Regions from separate parts of the Rapidithrix thailandica genome, predicted to be linked through region 2. Evidence: riboswitches for the same ligand, from Rfam matches in the RefSeq annotation. Region 2 holds a riboswitch; each other region holds the start of a gene.
The links. Region 2 has a riboswitch for cobalamin ahead of AAG747_RS00435 (ABC transporter substrate-binding protein). Riboswitches for the same ligand answer to the same signal wherever they lie in the genome.
Positions count from the first base shown of each region.

Region 1: linked by a shared signal. The riboswitch ahead of AAG747_RS03800 (DUF5074 domain-containing protein) and the one ahead of AAG747_RS00435 (ABC transporter substrate-binding protein) in region 2 are both predicted to bind cobalamin.
Region 3: linked by a shared signal. The riboswitch ahead of metE (5-methyltetrahydropteroyltriglutamate--homocysteine S-methyltransferase) and the one ahead of AAG747_RS00435 (ABC transporter substrate-binding protein) in region 2 are both predicted to bind cobalamin.

Region 1 is NZ_JBDKWZ010000002.1:81,060-83,327, forward strand. It holds gene AAG747_RS03800 (DUF5074 domain-containing protein) at 1-1,271, opposite strand, end outside; cobalamin riboswitch at 1,486-1,670, opposite strand; gene AAG747_RS03805 (PepSY-associated TM helix domain-containing protein) at 1,772-2,268, opposite strand, start outside.
Region 2 is NZ_JBDKWZ010000001.1:139,767-142,034, reverse strand. It holds gene AAG747_RS00440 (sugar phosphate isomerase/epimerase family protein) at 1-862, shown strand, start outside; cobalamin riboswitch at 1,170-1,385, shown strand; gene AAG747_RS00435 (ABC transporter substrate-binding protein) at 1,515-2,268, shown strand, end outside.
Region 3 is NZ_JBDKWZ010000012.1:118,236-120,503, forward strand. It holds gene AAG747_RS19750 (endonuclease/exonuclease/phosphatase family protein) at 126-821, shown strand; cobalamin riboswitch at 1,031-1,238, shown strand; gene metE (5-methyltetrahydropteroyltriglutamate--homocysteine S-methyltransferase) at 1,428-2,268, shown strand, end outside.

The sequences.
Region 1 (2,268 bases), on a different contig from region 2:
CTGACTTGAACGCCTACAGGAACAAACCCGGAAGAAAGGCTGATATCCTGGGGCATTTCAATTTGTTGAAGAATGCTGAAATCCACGGCGGACAATTGTACCATCTTAGAAGGGCTGCCACTGACTGCCACCCATATGTGCCCGTATTTGTCTAAGGTTACCGTACCGATATTTTCTTCAAATACTTTTTGGTCTTCCAGTACATCGGTACTGGTATTCGTGATGTATAAAGTCTTTCCGCTGTAGGTAATCAATTTGTCATTGACAATATACATTTGATCCTTGGCTGCACTCACACCTTCTACCGTACCACTAAGGGTATGTTCGGCAAAGTTGACGATATGCACTCCGTTGTTATCCCGGATGTATCCTTTTTGCTCATCCACAACAGCAATATGTGTGGGCCAGCTTAAGGATACTTGGGTTTCTGTCACGGAGTCAACGGCTACTAAAGTCCCGGCATCGGCTACGGTAATATAGTTAGGGCCGTTTTGAGAAATGAAATAGGCCTTGTCAGCATAAAAACCAATTGATTGAGTAACGTTGCCAAGAGTTCTTCCGGGGTTTACTTGCCGGTAAGCATTGGTAATTAAGGCTCCGTCTTGGGGAAGGAAAGAAACGGTTCCCATCTCATTCGACATGTTTCCTTCATTGACAATAAAAGCACCGTCTGTAAAAAGGAAGCGGGCTTCAACCTTGAGGGTTAATTCATACGTTGAACTCCGGGTAGCGTTACTAGCCGTAAATGTAAGGGTATGTGTACCGGGTTTGGCAAATATCTTTTCAAAGGTCATCCCTTCTGCTACAGGCTCTCCATTAAGTGCCCATTGGTAGTCATCCAGATAACGGTCTTGCAATTCCGCAGTAAGTGAGAGTTGCTCTCCGGCAAAAATTTCCCCGCTTACACCAAACCCGTTGACTTTGACACCGTTGACAATTTCAATTTTGGTGGAAACGGTTTGCGTACCACTTGCACTGTTGGCTGAAAATACAATGTCATAATTACCCACTTCGTCAAATGTGTGGGTTGCATATTTTTCCTTGGAAAACTCTTCTCCATTGGCCGTCCAGGAAAAACTTTGGGCATTCAAGGCATCTCCCACAAAGTTGATTTCCTCTCCGGGGAAGAAGGCGCTACTATTTTCCGGAAGCACAATCTTGACAGACGAAGGTTGAGGCACTACATCCTCCTCTTCCTTACAACTAATGGCCAGTCCTAAGAAGACAAAGAGGCAAAGCCATTTCCAACTGCTTTTGTAAAGCTTACTCATTTTTGTTGAAATTATTAAAGTGTTAAATTTTTGAATAAGCGAAACAACTGATTACCGGAAAGGAGGGAGGTGGTTTGCAGCAAGGCAGAGTCGAGCCAGAGCCCGGGGGCTGTTGTCTCTTTTTTTCAAAGAAACAGACAAGCATCACCGGATACTTTGGATGAAAAACTGAAAAAGCCAAGTTGCTTTCTACCTTAACTCCCGAAGGTAATGGCATTGTTTCAAGTAAAAGGCAGGTCTTCTGACTTACTTCCTGTAGGTCGCCTTCTCATCTTTTTAGGATAGACAATGGCATATGGACCGACAGTGGAATGAAGCTTACAGCTGCGGGGACAGTTCCGGATTTTCACCAAGATTCCCTATTAAACCCTTTCGGGTGCCTTCGCTCTGCAAAGGTAGAGGAAGAATTCTGAAAAATAAATATAAAGGCCGATATAAAAAGACAACCCATCGCAAAGCAATGGGTCGTACCTAAAAGTTAATTGGATAAGTTCAGCGAATTAGCTGACTACTGCTTTTTTCTTTTTGGCAGCCTTCTTTTTCAGCTTGTTGATCCAGATGATCGTTCCCGTGACGGGAAGAGAAGTGGCGATCAGGCAGGAAATAAAGTACAGGATCTTACTGAATGTGCCGAAAATTTCTCCGGTATGCAAAGGCTTGATTGTAGCAACGATTTTTTCGTTAAGCGCTTTGTCTGAAAATTTATCGAGTTTTAATAAGTGTCCATTGTAGGGGTTGAATTCCGCTTTGTCGTAAGCGGATAAGGCAAAAAAGCCGGTTTGGTATTTGTAAACGACTGCTGCCGATTGGGGATCGGAGGGAAGGTAGATGTTGTAATCCCCTGTATAGGGAAGGTGCTCATCGGTCAACTGTATTAATTGAGCAACGGAGCGGGCAGGAGTGTCAGGGACTACTTGTTCTATCTGTGTAGGCTTGGCTCCCCGTCCGCCAAATACTTTGGCTCCCATGACGGAACTTAAGCCATCGCGGTACCATC
Region 2 (2,268 bases):
TCGGGAAGAAATCGTTTCGGGCATTCCCTTAACTCAACGGATCAAACTGGCCATTTCCACTTATTCCTACTGGCACTTTCGCGAGCCCAAAACCACCGTACAAACGGTGATTGAAAAGGCCGCGGCCCTGGGAGTAGAGGGCGTGGATATTCTTCACCGGCAAATGGACTCGGAAGAAAACAGCTATTTGCAAATGCTGAAACGGAAAGCTTTTACGTTGGGCATTGACCTCATCTGCCTTTCGATTCACCAGGATTTTGTAGATCCGGACCCTGCCGTCAGGCAAAAAAACATTGACCATACATTGCACTGTATTGAGCTCGCTTATAAAATGGGGATTCCCTGTATCCGGCTCAACTCAGGGCGGTGGAATACCATTAAATCCTTTGACGACCTGATGGCCCAACGGGGAGAGGAACCCGTATTGGAAGGGTATACCGAAGAAGATGGCTTTAACTGGTGCATTGACAGCATTCAAAAATGCTTGCCCAAAGCCGAAGAATGCGGAGTAATGCTGGCATTGGAAAACCACTGGGGACTCACCCGCACCCCTGAAGGCCTGTTGCGCATTGTCAATGAGATTAATTCCCCTTGGTTGGGCTTACTGATGGATACGGGGAATTTTTTGGAAGACCCGTATACCAAGTTGGAAAAGATAGTAAAAAAAGCCAATTTCATTCAAGCGAAAACCTACTATGGCGAAGGGGAATGGTACACCCTCGACCTGGACTATCAACGCATCGCCAACATGCTGAAATCGGCAAACTACTCCGGTTATATTTCCCTGGAATTTGAAGGGAAAGAAGCACCGGATTCAGGAGTTAAAAAGAGCATTGAGTTGTTCAGAGAAGTATTTAGTTAAAAACATATCATATTTTCTTCCTTTAAGGTTTACTCCGGGCCTTGTCGTTCGCACCTATTCGAACCTCCGGTTTAAACCTTAAAGGAATAACCCCTCTGACGAAAGCACTCCGATATACGTTTGCTTTTCCCTATCCGAACGATCGTTAAGTTTTTTCTCCAAACATACATAGTTACTTTTCACACAGGTAACGGGGCAGGGCTCTGGTAGCTAGTAAGTCAAAATACAAAAGCGCTTTGAGTTTCCGGTTCTAAGTCTTTTACTGCTAAAGTTTACACACGGAAAGGCAACAATTTAGGAAAGTTCTTACCTTTGTGCATAAGAAGGTTCTTCTCCTAACAAAGAAGATGAAAAGGGAAACCGGTGAAAATCCGGTGCAGTCCTCGCTGCTGTAACCCTATCAGGTCAGGAAATAAAGATATACCTGACCAAAATTTCCGGCCATACCAGCCACTATCCTACCGGATGGGAAGGCGGCCGAGAACAGGGAAGCCAGAAGACCTGCCTTTTATATAGTTCAGGAGTTTTTCCTTCAGGAATTGCTGCTAGCTTTCGGGGATAAAAGCATTTTAATCTTATGAAGACAAACAAAAGACAACTGCAAAGGAGCAAGGCTGTACAAAGCTATCTTTGCTTCTTCTCAAGCCTTTTCATGCTTGTTTCACTTTTTGCCTGCCACTCTCAGCGCAAAGAGGAAACAAATACGATGGTTTCTCAGGAGCCTGCCACGGCTACCGTCACTCCGCTTACCACCGTACAACATGCTCAAAATTTTAAATTGACCTATCATAAGAAGTTCAAAAAACTTCAGGTCTTTTACAAAGGAGACACGTTGGTTTATTACCTCATTGCCAAAGGGGAAACTCTTCCGGAAGGAATCAACAAAGAGCAAAGTACCATTATCCGGACTCCGGTAGAAAAAATAGCCTTGACATCGACTACCCATGCATCCCTATGCAGCTTTTTGGAGGCCACCGATGCCATTCACACGGTTACCTGCGGTGAATATTTTTATGATTCCACCTTGCTTCAAGCCTTACAAAGCGGAAACATACAAAGCTTTGGCAATTCTGTTTCCATCAACCAAGAGCTATTGTTTGCCCAACAACCCGAGGTGATGATCGCTACCTCATGGAGCGAAACACAACTGGAGATCTATCGCATGATCAATGAAGCAGGCATTCCTGTGGTATTAAATGCCGAATGGCTGGAAACCTCCGCCTTGGGAAAAGCCGAATGGGTAAAGGTGATGGCAGCCTTGCTTGACAAAGAAGCTTTGGCCAATGAAAAATTTCAAAAAGTAGAAGAGGAATACCAGCGTTTGGCAAAGTTGGTAGAAAATACCCCGCAAAGCCCTACCGTCATTTGTGGTGTCCCTTATAAAGGCACTTGGTTTATGCCCGGAG
Region 3 (2,268 bases), on a different contig from region 2:
GTAACATGACTAATTTATTCCTTAAATAAAAACCCTAACTTATGTGCATTCGAACTATTTTCTTTTCTTGTGTTTTATCTCTTACTATCTGTGTAGGTACACAAGCTCAAAAAAGAGTAAAAATAATGACTTATAACATCTACCATGGCGAAACGATGAAAGGCGACTTTGACTTGGATTATCTTGCCGAAACCATCGAACAACATCAACCTGACTTGGTGGCCATGCAAGAAGTGGATTTTAAAACCCAAAGGGCCAAAGGTATGGACCTGGTAACAGAATTAGGCTACCGGTTAAAAATGCAAGGTGTATTTGGAAAAGCAATGAGTTTTGACGGAGGAGAATACGGAGAAGGAGTGTTATCTAAATTTTCTTTTGCCAAAACCCAGAACTTTGCTTTAAGCTGTTCTGAAGGAAAGGAGCCCCGGGCAGCCCTCGCCGTATGGATACAATTGCCTGCCGGTGACACGATTTGCTTTGTAGGCACTCACCTTGACCACACAAAAGACCCCGCGGACCGGATTACGCAAGCCAAAGAGCTAAACCAACTGTTTGCCAACCCTCAATACCCTACGGTGTTAGCCGGAGATTTAAATGCTTCCCCAGACAGCAAACCCATTAAAACCTTAAAAAAACAATGGAAACTGACAAGTGGTAAAAATCCGGAACCCACGTATTCAGTCGAAAACCCCCGGGTCAAAATTGATTATATCATGACGCACAAAAACCACAAATGGAAAGTAATCGAAACGCAGGTTATTAAAGACAAAATTGCCTCTGACCACTGTGGCTATGTAGTAACCTTAGAATTAGAGGATTGAGGGATGAATGGGTTGAAGGATAGAAGAGTTGAGGGATTGGGGGGAATATAAAGATATTTAACAAAAACGTCTCCTCTCTCTTTTGGGAGTAGGGAATGAGTGAGTGGTGAGTGAGTGAGATGGGGAATGAGTGAGAGGGATTTTTGAGCCCTGTCGTTATTAGTGATGATGGATTCCTTTTAACTGTAAAAAAATTTCCTACCTTTGTTGCTTCAAATGCCGTTATTGGTTTCCGCGAAAGCGGGATTAAAAAGGAACCATGTGAAAATCATGGGCTGACGCGCAACTGTAAATCCGGTTCCGGAACACTTCCGGAGTCAACACCTCTGGTCAATGAGCCACTGTCTTTCTCTCAAAGATGGGAAGGCGGCCAGATGACGGATAAGCCAGGAGACTTGCCAATTACGATATGACAATGCTTTCGCGATTTGAAGTTTTTTGTCAGGCAGTATAACCTTATTCTCTTTCCTTCACAAAGTGGCTTGTGCAAGTGCATTTTGTGCCTTCTCCATACGGAAAGCAGTTGGGGTATATCCTACCTACGCACTCAATCAAGAAAGCATACTTCTAATTATTTTTTATTTCATTTTTAAACATTCATGAAGTATGCTAAAGAACAATTTAGGTTACCCGCGTATTGGCGCTAAGCGCGAACTCAAAAAAGCTTGTGAACACTTCTGGGCAGGAAAAATCTCTGAAAAAGATTTGCTCCTTACCGCCAAAAACCTTCGAAAACTCAATTGGCTTACTCAACAGGAAGCAGGCATTGACTTAATCCCTTCCAACGACTTTTCATTCTATGACCAAGTCTTGGATATGTCATTGATGTTGGGCGCTACTCCCGAGCGTTTTGCTTCACTGGCTAACGATCCGCTTACCTTGTACTTTGCCATGGCACGTGGCTATCAACAAGACGGACTAGACCTCAAAGCTTTGGAAATGACCAAATGGTTTGATACCAACTATCACTATTTGGTGCCGGAGTTTACCGCCAACCAATCTTTTGAATTGTTTTCTACGAAAGCAGTGGATGAATTTTTAGAGAGTAAAGCTTTAGGCATTCATACCAAACCTGTATTGATTGGCCCTGTGTCGTATTTACTGTTGGGCAAAGAGAAGGAAGAGGGTTTTCACCGCTTGGATTTGCTGGACCGTCTTTTACCGGTTTACAAAGAATTACTGACCCGTTTGAGTGAGCAAGGAGCCACTTGGGTACAATTGGATGAGCCTTACCTGACGGCTCATTTGGACCCCAGCACCAAATTCGCCTATCAGAAGGCATATAAAACTCTCCGGGATGCGTTTCCGGAGTTAAAGATTTTACTGGCTAGCTACTTTGCCGAATTAGACGACCCGGAATTTACCGCACAACTTCCGGTATGCGCCATACACCTCGACTTAGTCAGAGCTCCACAACAGTTGGAGGCCGTCCTTCATCACCTTCCAA